DNA from 3 places in the Pantoea sp. App145 genome. Region 2 is predicted to be linked to each of the others. Evidence: riboswitches for the same ligand, from Rfam matches in the RefSeq annotation. Region 2 holds a riboswitch; each other region holds the start of a gene.
What was found. A riboswitch is a leader RNA that binds a small molecule or an ion and turns the genes downstream of it on or off. The one in region 2 is predicted to bind fluoride.
Positions count from the first base shown of each region.

Region 1: it holds a riboswitch for fluoride, as region 2 does, so the genes downstream of both, RCF31_RS24255 (universal stress protein) here and RCF31_RS28260 (DHHA2 domain-containing protein) in region 2, are expected to answer to the same signal.
Region 3: it holds a riboswitch for fluoride, as region 2 does, so the genes downstream of both, RCF31_RS24275 (cation:proton antiporter) here and RCF31_RS28260 (DHHA2 domain-containing protein) in region 2, are expected to answer to the same signal.

Region 1 is NZ_CP133292.1:281,667-286,059, forward strand. Features, by position in the region: gene RCF31_RS24250 (methyl-accepting chemotaxis protein) at 170-2,095, shown strand; fluoride riboswitch at 2,490-2,564, shown strand; gene RCF31_RS24255 (universal stress protein) at 2,809-3,237, shown strand; gene RCF31_RS24260 (MutS-related protein) at 3,513-4,393, opposite strand, start outside.
Region 2 is NZ_CP133294.1:362,779-367,171, reverse strand. Features, by position in the region: gene RCF31_RS28265 (DUF2913 family protein) at 377-973, shown strand; fluoride riboswitch at 1,060-1,129, shown strand; gene RCF31_RS28260 (DHHA2 domain-containing protein) at 1,207-2,109, shown strand; gene RCF31_RS28255 (universal stress protein) at 2,113-2,538, shown strand; partial or broken gene eno (phosphopyruvate hydratase) at 2,555-3,478, shown strand; gene RCF31_RS28245 (2,3-bisphosphoglycerate-dependent phosphoglycerate mutase) at 3,524-4,216, shown strand; gene RCF31_RS28240 (EF-hand domain-containing protein) at 4,367-4,393, shown strand, end outside.
Region 3 is NZ_CP133292.1:287,533-291,925, reverse strand. Features, by position in the region: gene RCF31_RS24290 (plasmid SOS inhibition protein A) at 1-282, opposite strand, end outside; partial or broken gene RCF31_RS24285 (hypothetical protein) at 446-631, shown strand; gene RCF31_RS24280 (hypothetical protein) at 781-1,092, shown strand; fluoride riboswitch at 1,276-1,346, opposite strand; fluoride riboswitch at 1,769-1,832, shown strand; gene RCF31_RS24275 (cation:proton antiporter) at 1,983-3,206, shown strand; gene RCF31_RS24270 (universal stress protein) at 3,218-3,640, shown strand; gene RCF31_RS24265 (MutS-related protein) at 3,689-4,393, shown strand, end outside.

The DNA.
Region 1 (4,393 bases), on a different replicon from region 2:
CTTGTGATCTTAATTTTTTTGCGATTCCCTGCCTATATAGATCCCTTCCCTACAGTTTTTGCTTCAGCCGCCGATGATTTATTTCGTAATTATACATATTGAACAACGCTTCAGGCATGCTGAAAAATGCGGGCGTTCATTGGAATCTCATTGGGGTGGAAGGTATATCATGTTCAAAACATTACGCGGGCGTTTAATCGCCGTTAGCGTTGTCATAACGGCACTGTCACTTATCGCACTTGCCGCTTTTACCTATACGACGGTACGGGGGCAGACGCTCCGGAGTATTGATGAACGGATTGGCCAGCTCTCCCGGGTACATGCGGCAGAACTGTCTGGCTGGGCAGCGGAAAAACAACGTATCACCGGTTCGATTAAGACGGCCTTCGGTCGTCATGAAGACGCCGTTCCCTTTCTTAATGCAGCGATCGAAGCCGGCGCGTTTGATGATGCGTACATCGTCTATCGTGAACCCCATTCACATGTGTTTGTCCACCCTATGCCGGCTACATACGATGGCAGCCAGCGCCCCTGGTATCTGGCGACAGTTAAAGCCGGTCATCCGCTGCTACTTGACCCGTACGTTGATGCCTCGACGGGCAAGCTGACAATCACCTTTGCTCAGCCTGTTATCAAAAACGGGGAAACGCTCGGGGTGGTAGGGAGCGATATGCACCTTGATACCGTTTCAGATACGGTTGGTGCAATTCATCCGCTCGCAAAAAGCTTTGCATTCTTAGTGGACAGCAGCGGCAGACTGATTGCTGCTCCACAATCAGAAGTTATCCTCAAATCGTTATCCGAATTGTCTCCTTCACTGAACCTCAATATTGTCCATAAATTAGCGGGCAATGGCGGACATGCCGAACTTGCCATTAATGGCGAACAGCAGTTTATTTACGCTTCACCGGTAAAAGGGACAACCTGGTCGCTGGTTATTGCGGTTGACCGCAATGAAGTTACTGCATCACTTTCTGCATTACAGCGGACCACCCTCCTTATTACGCTGGTGAGCTTGGTTATCACTGCGCTTATTGTCGGGCTGGTTGTCAACCGGCAGCTGCGCCGGTTAGGTACGTTACGTGACGCGCTGGAAGACGTGGCCTCCGGTGAAGGTGATCTGACCCGCCGCCTAGATGTACGGGGAGGAGATGAACTGGCCCAAATCTCAGCAGCGTTTAACCGCTTTGTCGGTAAACTCTCCGGGGTGCTCCTCCGCGTGCGTGAAGGGGCAAACAACATCTCGCTCGCATCAACTGAAATAAGCAGTGGCAACAATGATCTGGCTTCACGTACTGAAGAACAGGCGGCCGGCGTGGTGGAAACAGCAGCAACGCTCGAAGAGCTGACCTCAACCTTCAGCAATACTGCCAGTAATACAGAACAGGCGCGCCAGTTTATCAGCGGTGTGGCAGCAGCGGTCAGAGATAATGGTACCGTAATGAATGATGTTTCTTCACGGATACAGGAAATCTCGAATGATTCAATGAAGATGTCTGAAATTATTAAGGTTATTGACAGCATAGCCTTCCAGACCAATATTCTGGCGCTCAATGCCGCTGTGGAAGCTGCGCGAGCAGGAGAATCAGGCAGGGGATTCGCGGTTGTGGCCAGCGAAGTCCGGAACCTGGCACAACGCAGCGCCGGTGCAGCGCGGGAAATTAAAACGCTTATCGATGACACTGTCGCGCGGGTGGCATCTGGCAGAGAACTGGTCGTGAAAGCCGATCGTGGAATGGCTGATATTGTGTCTGATATTCAAAGTATGACGCAACTTATTGATGAAATTGCACAGGCCAGCCGTGAGCAAAGTGATAGTATTGGTCAGATCAATATTGCGATGGGGCAAATTGACACCACGACGCAGCAGAACGCAGCTCTGGTTGAAGAATCGGCGAGTGCGGCACAGTCCATGTCAGAGCAGGCGGTATTAATGGCAGAGCTGGTGAGTTCCTTCAAACTGATGGATAACGCTGCTGCCATGGTGGTTCATCCTGAGATGAAAGAAAAAAATCAGGTTCTGTCCCTGTCAACATCGCAGCCAGAGCTGGCAATAACGGGAACCTCAATCGGGGATAACTGGCGTTCATTCTGATTCCATTTTTTTCATAATCAATTCAATGACTGGACCTGACATGAGGTATGTAAACCCCATCAGATGATTAGGATATTCAAAGGGCAGTGACCTGCCCTTTTATCTTAAATGAATTTCATATACCGCCATTACTCCCATCTTTTCCTGCCTACCTGATGCAGTCAAGAGGACTGCGGGACGTATGAATAGGTTATTCTGATATGTCACCAAAATCAGCAACTTTGGCAGGTGGTTCGGATTTTAAAACTAGTGATATTTAAAGCAGGATAACGGTAAAATTTAAAATTCCGTGAGCAATATCGAAAAAACTGAAAGTTAACTATAGCATTAATATGAAAAAATCATTTTTTTGCAATTCATCTGTGATTGCATACCTACAAAAATGGTTATAATATTGTTATAAGGTGATGGTGTTCCACCTTTCCCAACCGCCGGCAAAACAGTACCGGATGATGACGCCTGACAGAGTTTTTATTGCTTTTAAACAAGGCATTCATGTCAGGTATCATTATGAAAATTATATCCCTCAGTAGCAATCAACTCTCCAATGTGTTAACTCTGACAATCGCGTATTTTATCTTGGTTGAAAAAAACACGAACTCTCATGCATTGCATCCACACATGCCTTATTTATAGCACAAACTCCATCTGTAACAACCAGTTATAACGAGACAATACCTTTCTTCAAATTATCTTACGTAAAGAGGTGATTTATGCAAATCTATAAACATGCATTGATACTGGTACATGACGAAACTGATGGTCAGCTGTTATTAGAGCACGCAGAGAGAATGGCCGTTCAGATGAAAACACAAATCACGGTTGGTCATATAAGTGAAGATTACCGTGAGCTTAACTATATCTGGGATGCCCCGGCTCAGGACCTGCAATCACGAACGATTATAAAGGATAAAGCAATGTTAAGCAAACTGGTTGAAACTTCACAGGTAAATGTGCACGTCAGTTCTATCGTCAGTATTCACCGATTTAAAGATGTTTCTTCATTAGTAGAAAACGAGCAAATCGACCTTGTTATGTTAGGTCATAAGAATCGACTTTTTGGCGTGTACAGGTCATTTTCCTTCGAGTTTATTAATCACCTTGCTGTGGATGTCTTAATAAAACATATCCCACCCTCATGAGAGGTCTGGAAATTGATTGTAAGCAAGCACGCTGGGATCGATAAACATGAAAAAAAGAACAATCAAATACGAGGGTTTTCTAATGAGGACAAAACCAATAATATTCTCAACAGTTGTCGGAATAATTATAACCTATATAATAATTTTTATGTTCGGAACCTTTCTCGGCCGCCCGCTATCAGATGATGTTACTATAATCATAGCACTTATTACAGGCTCATTATGCCAGTTGTTTACGTACCACTTGTGGAAATAAATTAATCATGTAAGGTGGATCACCCCGCCTTACTGATAAGATGTTCTTCAAAAAAAATCTCATTAAAAAGATCTTCGCCATAGCTCGTATCCTGGGGCTCTCCAGGAAATATCTTATAAGTTCTTCCCCCATTCTGTTCTCTCTGAGCTGACAGAAATACAGTGTCATTATGATTCTCGCTAAAATATTCACATGCGAATTCAGAGGTGTGTGTTACAAAAAGCACTTTTACATTTGATTCTGTCAGAGCAGTAACGATGTTACGGATGATTTCGGCCCCTTCACGGCTGTTGGTTGCTGAAAATGATTCGTTAAAAAGCACTAAATCATCATATCTTAATTTATCAATAATATTGCTCATCCTTTTTAATTCCTCGTCCAGTTTTCCACTCGTTATAGTACTGTCCTCTTCACACTTATAGTGAGTAAAAATCCTCCGACTGACATCTGACGAAAAATATCCGGCCGTTACGAACATCCCTATTTGCATCATTAACTGAGCTAACCCAACACTCCTGAGAAAAGTTGATTTCCCACCCTGGTTTGCTCCAGTAATAATCAATGTACTTTTATTGTCTGTTTTCAGATTATTACTGACTATATTTTCATCGGACAGCAGAGTAAGGCACGTATCATACAAAGAATCGAATACAAGATGGCGCTCTCCTTTTTGTATGGGCACTGGTAGAGATATATGAATATTCCTTGAAAAAAGTTTTTTTGACAGATTAAGGCATGCAATATAAAAGCCTATTTCCGCCCTTAAGGAATTAAAGAAACTGAGCAGATGTGCTGTCGCCTGTGCCATCGCGTTCGCAATTAATATAATACCCTGGTCCTGAAGATCGCTCAGTGCCCTGGCCCCATTATCATCCCGGGGGGCGATGGTTACAGTATAAA
Region 2 (4,393 bases):
TTGCAAATACATCTTTCCTTTAAGGCGAGTTGAACTATAGTTCAGTTCGGCAGCATATTGACGATAATTTCAGGTCGGTTTTGTGCTCGCCTTCTTAACTTGTTGTGTCCAAAAGTTCATGGGGCAGGTTATTAGCGCCGTCGGGTCCGCCCGAAAATAAAATGCAAAGCAGCTCGATTATGATGCTGGAGGATAACCTGATGCCAGAATGAAAATAATGGACAGGTGCAACAAAGATCCCTTTTTAACCTGCTATCTGCAGGGGGGGAACCGCCCAAAAGCAACAAATTAGATACAAGCTATTTACATTTTAGGTGAGTTGTACTTCACTAACTCTCAACGGAATAATCATGGATTACAAGGAGATGTTGCGGTGATGACGCAATCCTTAACCGAAAAAACCGGGCATCTGGCATGGTGCGCACTGATCGCTCTTGAACTGGCGAGACATGATGGGTTGATCAGCTCGGAATCACAGGAAAATGTATTCCTGACGCGCTGGCTGGCCACTGCGCTGAAGCAACATCGTTTTCCCCGTGAAGTTGCCAGTGATATCCAGTGGTTGTTGAAACAGGGCCGGGCATTTGGACCCGCAGCAAAACTGCGACACAAACTCGATTATCTATGGCGCTCCTGTACGGGAGAATTGTCCCAGCAGAACGACCTGTTCCGTCTGACCTACGCCATTGAAACCGCAAAACAAATGCAATGGGTCTATCGGGTGCTCAGCGACAGAGAATGGTCAGGGCGTAATACGGTGGTCACCAACGGCGAACTCGACGCGATATATCTGTCACGATCCGGACTGGACGTTTCCTTCGATGCTGACGGTGGACAGATTGCGCCACTGATGGCACGGCTAACCGGCAATGTCGCGGGTCTGGAAAAAATACTGCATCGTAGCGGCTGGCGCAGTGAAGTTTGCCAGGAAACGCAAACGCCTTTTCTCTTCCAGCTGATGACCCACTCATAATTATGTTATCAATCCAGTAGTTAGCCGCGAACTCTGTCGCAACAGCCAACGAATCGGCTGACAAATAAATTCACCTGTTCTAGACTGGCCTCAAAGGTGATGGCGTTCCACCTTCTCACAACCGCCCCGTTCGGGGCTGATGACGCCTGATATGACTCTTAATGACTTGAGAGGTATGTCAGGCTGATCAGAATTCACCCAGCCCGCATACTTCCTGCTGCGGGGATACTCCTTTGATACATGTTACAGGCCATATCAATCCTGACAGTGATGCCATCTGTACGGCAGTGGTTACCGCTCACTGGTTAAACCGGCAACATCGTCCCGCTCACGCATGGCGTGCGGGTGAGGCCAATCGGGAAACGCGTTTTATTTTCGCTGAAGCAGGCTTGCCCCTGCCGGAACGACTCATGCTTCCCCTGGCAGGCAAGGATGTCTGGCTGGTCGATTTCACCGAGCCAGCTCAGGGGCCGGACGACCTGGCTCAAAGCAACGTTACCGGCATTATCGATCACCACCGGCTCGGCGGTTTGGTCACCCAGCTGCCGCCAGAAGTGTGGATAAAGCCGGTAGGGAGCAGCGCTACTGTGCTCTGGTTACTGATGGATGAAGCCGATCGTAACAGTCTGGCCTCATCACACGCCATTCTGCTGCTGGGGGCCATCCTCAGCGACACCGTGAATCTGAAGTCGCCAACGACGACGGAAGAGGATATTCGCACCGTTACCCAGCTCTGCGTTCGAACCGGCATCAACCGTAAAACCTTCGGTCGTCATTTATTGAGCGCGAAAACCGACCTTGCCGGACTGTCACCCCAGCACCTGCTTGAGAAGGACCTCAAAGCGTTCGTGATCGCGGGTACGGATGTTCGCATTTCGCAGATCGAAGTGATGAACCAGTCTCAGGTTTCTCATCTGATTACCGCACTTTGTGAGGAATTGCAGCATCAGGTCACACAGTCCGGGGCTGGGCTGGGTGTGCTGATGGTGACAGATATCACCGACAATTTTTCCACGCTCTATTTTGCCGGTCGGGCACTGAAAGATGTCGGGCCCTGCTCACTTCCGGGGATGCTCAGCAGGAAAAAACAGCTGTTGCCCTGGCTTCATCATCATCTTGAACAAAGCCGGGGGTGAAGCATGAAATCTTATACCCATGCGCTGGTGCTGGTTCACGACCAGCAGGATGGCGCGTTGCTGCTGAATCATGCTGCTGTGCTGGCACAGCAGACGGGAATGAAAATCACGCTGGCACATATCAGCGAAGACTATCGCGAAATGAATTACGTATCCGACAGCGTCATGGATGACAAGGTTTCGCAAGACATTATCAGGGCGAAATCATGGTTGAGTGAACTGGTCAAGGCCGCACCGGTGGTGGTTGATACCTGCGAGCTGGTAACAATCAACCGATTCGAGGATGTGGATCAATGCATTAAACAGCGGGGTATTGACCTGGTGATTGCCGGACACCGCAATCGTTTCATGGGGTTACTGGCCTCACGCTCACTGGAATACATCAATCATTTGACGGTCGATGTACTTATCAAGCACACCCGTAGCTGAACCGCAGGAGAGAAACATGAATTTTAACATCGACAGAATGACTGCGCGTGAAATTCTCGATTCACGCGGTAATCCGACCGTTGAGGTCGAGGCATTTACCACTGATGACCAGAGCCTCCGTCCCTTCGGGGGCCAGTACCGGAACCCGCGAAGCCCACGAACGACGGGACGGCGAGCACACGCGTTATGGTGGAAAAGGCGTGCAGGATGCGGTGCAGGCTGTTTGCGAAGAGATCAGTGCAGCAGTAGCCGATATTGATGTGCGTGAACAGCGTGTCATTGATAACGTCATGCTCGAATTGGACGGAACAGAAAACAAAAGCCGGTTAGGGGCCAATGCCATTCTCGGCGCATCGCTGGCCGTTGCCAGGCTGGCAGCGCTGGCGACGCGTCAGCCGCTGTATCGTTATCTGGGCGGGCTGCGTGCTAATCTGTTGCCGGTTCCCTGCATGAACATCATCAACGGGGGTGTCCATGCCAGAGGGCAGGGCGCTGACTTTCAGGAATTTATGATAGCCCCGCATGGTGCTGCGAGTCTGAAGGAGGCGGTGCGTCAGGGCAGTGAAGTGTATCAGGCTCTCCGTCAGTTGCTGCTGGAAAAAACCTTTCCGTCGGAGTAGGTGACGAGGGAGGTTTTGCCCCTGCGGTGTCGTCAAATCGTGCGCCGCTGGCATTGATCGTTCAGGCCATCGAGAAAGCGGGCTACCAGCCCGGTGAAGATATCAGTATTTGTATTGATCCGGCATCGAGTGAGTTTTACCGTGACGGCCAATATCATCTGCGCACGGAAAATGCCGCGCTGCGGGCCGGACATCTCAAAACCGGCGCGCCTTGCCGGGGAGAGCGGGTTGAAAAATATAATCAGCTGATGCGTATCGAGCAGGAACCTGGACAGGACGCTCAGTACGCCGGGCTGGGGGCGTTTATCCGCCGCGCCTGATTACACAGGCCGGGCTTCACGGCCCGGCCCTTTATGGGATAAAGCATGCATACATCGACGCTTATTTTATTACGTCATGGCGAAAGTCAGTGGAACCTTGAAAATCGTTATACCGGCTGGACAGACGTGCCGCTGACGCCACAGGGTTATCTGGAGGCTGAGCGGGCGGGCGCGCTAATCAGGAAAGCATCACTGATGCCTGACTTTGTTTGCAGTTCGGTGATGACCCGCTGCATCCATACCTCCTGGCGTGTGCTGGATCAGCTGGATCGCGCATGGTTACCGGTGGACAAAACCTGGCGTCTTAATGAACGACACTACGGGGCGTTGCAGGGACTGAATAAAGCCGCAACCGTTGATACATTGGGTGAAGAGAATGTCTTCCGCTGGCGCAGAACGTTGCACGGCGTTCCACCGGTGGATGAAGAGGCGCCCGCCAGGCTACAGACCGATCCCCGCTATCGACACATTGCCCTGCATGACTTGCCTGCGGGAGAGAGTTTGTACATGACTCTGCATCGGGTGCTTCCGTACTGGCAACAGGTGGTGGTGCCTGAGTTACGGGCCGGTAAAACGGTGTTAATTGTGGCGCATGCCAATTCACTCCGCGCGCTGATGACCTTCCTCGAAAAACTCAGTGACGAGGCGATTACCCGATTACATGTGCCAACCGGGGTGCCGATCGTCTACTCCATGGACAGCGCCGCCAACGTGGTTACGCAGCGCGTCCTGACCTGACCGGGCATCCGGTCAGTTGCTTCATGACATGCGATGACATAAGTCTGGAACAATTCAGAAACCCTTCCTGCCTGGCTTTTCTATATCCTTTTTCCCGTGAAGTTGTGCTTTTCCCCCTTCGCTCTCATTAACGGTAAATCGAGGTAATAAATGAAAAAGTTTCTGGTGCTGGTTGCA
Region 3 (4,393 bases), on a different replicon from region 2:
CTCCAGCTGGCGTTCCCGGTAGTCTGCTGCCTGCCGTTCACGTCGCGCGGCGTGGTGAACCGTCTTATCTGCAACGTGCTTCGCGCGCTCAGCCCGGCGGAAAACCGCCTCCGGAAACAGGATTGTTGCCAGCTCGCCCGGCAGCGGCAAGGGGCACACCTCACCCGCCGTGCTGAGCTGTGCGCTTTCCCACTCCGGCAGCGGCGCGCGTTTTTCGCGCGGGCGCAGGTAAATGGCCCGTATGCGGTTCAGTGCCAGGATGGTGCCACTCAGCTGCTTCATTAACGCGGAGGCATAAGGATAGCGGGGCCAGCTGATCGGACAGGGTATCCGGGGTGTGCTCAGTCATGCTCTTATCCTTTCTGTCAGGTTAACGGGGTAAAATCAGGCCGCCCGGGCGGCGCAGGCCGGCGGCGTGGTGCTGTACATGAAATCGCCGGATGCCAAAGTGACGCTGCTGCAGGATGCAAAAGCGTTCAAAACCTACCTCAATGCCAACCCGGATCAGTTCAGCGAAATGGAGACGCTGGTTATCCGCGGTTTCCAGCCCGCACGTGATACGGGTTTCAGTTCAGTGATGATTTCCAGCGGGGAATACAGTTCGTTCCTCCGGGTGTTTGTGGATCCGGTCGGCCATCGTGCTGGCATCGCTGACGGACAAAGACATTGGTGAGGTTATGCGCCGCCACGGCATGCAGTCCGCCCCCGAAGGTGAGGGGAAACGTGCAGACTGAACCTGTGTCATGATGGTACCTCTGTAAACCGGAGGCGGTGTAGTGTATGTGCAGACGACGGGCTAATGATGCGGGGATGGCGATGGAGACAGGGTTGCAGACTTCTCAGTTAAGTTTTGAACAGCGGGCGCTGGTCTGCCTTCTGCTGATTCTGCTGGTCATCCTCTGGTCCCGACTGGTGATGCGATTCCTTAACTGGCTGAGGGTAAAACGGCTTAACCGGGAGGGATACCGACTGCACCTGTATACCGGGGAAGGACTGCGGCAGGAGAAATTCATCCTTGTTGGCGAGACAGTCATGGCGGTTATCCTGTCTGTCGCCGCTGTCTGGCTGTTTGATACCATCATCCCGATCTGAATTCACAGCCTTCAGAAAAGGTCTCTTCACCGCCGTGCGCAGGCAGGCCTGATTAACGTCTGATTCTCTGGCAGTTCCGCTGCCGCCATAACGGAAAACCTTTTATGACATACCCTGCTGATAAAGCATGCAGGCCACTGAACAAACGGTATGAGCCTGACATGCCTCAAATGGATAAAATGAGACATACCAGGCGTCATCAGCTCCCAGGGAGGAGCGGTTGGATAAGGTGGAATGCCATCACCCTGAATTCAGTTTCTGATACTTTTTACAAACTGGTAATCGTTTTGTGGCAATTTTTTACCCGTGCCAGAAAACGGGAGTGAAGGATTGGAGGTACATAAGAGCCCGAACAATACTTGTTGTGCCAGAGTAATTCCAATGAAGTTTATGAGCATCCGTAGTGTAACGGTGCCAGTGATAACAAATTCTGTCGCGCCCTTCAGAAAGACCTGATTGTGTGCCCACGGCAGGAAAATTATGCCAGCATGACTCAGTAAGTTCAGATAACAATAATTATTATGTTCATAATTCAGAAAATTTTTTCAAAGAATAATTTTTTAAACCTAAAAATATGAATACTTTCATTGCGATAAGATAATTTTCCTTTGCTTTTTTGATTAATTAAGTGCATGTCAAAGATTATTTTCAACAGATCCCGCGAGTATCTGCTAAGTTGTAATAAGGAGATGGCATTCCTCCCTTAACCGCCCGCAATGGCTGATGATGCCTACACGATATGATGCTTTCTGACTTGTCAGAAAGTCTGTGTGTGGGAGACATCATGAACCAGTCAAACAGATTCGTACTTTCCCTGAGTCAGCATTCATCAGAGCGATTCCGTCACTCTGCTTCCTGTGACATTCGTTCAGATTTATATGGTGAAGCTTATGACTGAAATATGGTTTCAGGCAGCCCTGTGGCTGGGGCTTGCCTTAGTCGCGACGCTTCTGTCAATTTATCTGCGTATAGCCACGGCATTGTCTGAGATTGTTGTGGGTACTATCGCGCAACTCTTTATTGGGGCATTGCTTGGCGCGACAGTGCTCGCCGGCAATTCCAGCTGGATCCAGTTTCTTTCTGGAGCAGGAGCGATACTCCTGACTTTTCTGGCCGGAGCGGAACTTGACCCCGGGGTATTCAGAAAGCAGTGGAAGCAGGCATTATTCATCGGATTAATTGGCTTCTTTGTACCTTTCCTGCTTTGTGCAGCAGTGGCGTATTGGGGGTTTGGATGGACGCAACCGGCAAGCTGGCTGGCAGGAATTGCAATGTCAACGACTTCAGTAGCCGTAGTTTATGCAGTAATGCTTGAATTAGGATTTAATAATTCTGAATACGGAAAAACCGTTCTGGCTGCATGTTTTGTCAACGATCTGGCCACAGTTATTGCACTGGGTATAATTTTCGCCCCCTTTACTATGAAAACGGTGGCATTTACCGGTGCAATAGTTGCAGCAGCCTTTATTCTTCCCTGGCTGACTCCGCGGTTCTTTCGACGTTTCGGGGAACGACCTTCAGAGCTTGAAGCAAAATTTCTGATGTTATGCTTGTTTGGATTAGGGGGGCTCGCCACCTGGGCTGACAGCGAAGCTGTACTGCCTGCATATCTGATAGGCATGGTGCTTGCCGGCACTGTCGGAAAAGACCATGCGCTGATTCGTCGCCTCAGAACGCTCACATTTGGATTGTTAACGCCATTCTATTTTATAAGGGCTGGTTCACTGGTCTCCCTGCCCGCTTTGGTGGCAGCACCAGGAGCATTTTTAACATTATTGGCAGTAAAAATGTGCGCCAAAATGGCAGGTGTATATCCTCTGAGTCGCGCCTATGGTTCCAGTGCTCAGGAGGGAATGTACACCACTCTTTTGATGTCTACAGGTCTGACATTTGGGACGATATCAGCGTTATTCGGTTTGTCACACAAACTTATCAATGAATCACAATATTCCGCTCTCGTAGCAGCTGTAATAGGTAGTGCAGTTATTCCTACACTAATCGCGAATGCATTTTTCCTACCCAGACATTTACTACCTGATGATGAGGAAAGCAGTAAAGCCGTGAGAGAAGACAACACAGCCCGACGATCAATATCCGGGAAACATCAGATTTGAAGGAGAGCCTGATGATGATGAAAGAAATTCTTATTGCTTATGACGGTTCTGACTCTGCACGTGCGGCACTGGATTACTCATGTGAACTGGCGAAAAAATTCGGCAGTCACATTCATGTTATTGCTGTCTGTCAGCCACCAGAGTTTGGTGGCGAAGTTGAGTTACAGGATGTGGTAAAAAAAACGCAGGCCCATTTCAATTCGATGCTCAAACACCTGAAGAATCACCACTCAGAGCTGGGTAGTGATACGAAATTCCGAGTCGTGACCGGACATCCGGCAGAGCAGCTGTTGCGATATGCTGACGGCAATCAAATAGATCATATTGTGCTGGGACACCGCGGTTACTCACTGTTTGAGCGCTGGCTCCTGGGTTCGGTGGCAAGACAGGTTATTGATCATGCAAGGTGCCCGGTGACAGTGATACGGCAATAATATGCATGAGATCATTCATTGATAATGATATTAATGAACGAGGTAGTTATGGAATATGATAATATCTTATACCCAGACGAAAACAGAAAGGCATATATATTTGACAAAAAAATCATGCCGAATTGTTTCGTTGATCTGAATCTGGATAAAATAATAGATGCTGTTACTGATGGCAGGGAGGGATACAATTTAAGAGAAATCTACCACACCCCCCTCAAGGATATAAAAACCATAAAATACCGACAAGCGGTTTTTTGTGACATGGAGAAAAAGGATGTCTGTAATGCACTATTGAGATTCTCAAAAGATGTAAGGGAAATACAGTTGATAAAGGAGAAAAAAGAATACAGGTATTACAAGTGGCAGCAACTTCGCTGGGATTTACACTGTGTCACGCTGTATTGTGAGGCAGTTAAAAATCTGACGCAACACCTGAAAGGATTACCGCTGCACTCACACGGCTTGCAGCTTTTCTTACAGTTCCTGTTGAGTTATGGTGCAAGTGAAGAATTCTGCCATCTCGAAGAAGAATCCAGAGCCATATGCGCGCAGTTAGATAGCATTAAATATCTCATCCGAATAACCGGAGATACCGTTTATGTTGAGAGATATCACAATCAGATAAACTTCAGTGATGAAGTTATTTCAGTCTTCTCGAAGTTCAGGCAGCACGATGTACAGACTGATCTGGAGCTTAAGAGCAGTAACTCAGGAATGAATCATGTCGAAGGGCAGATACTGGACAGAGTGGCA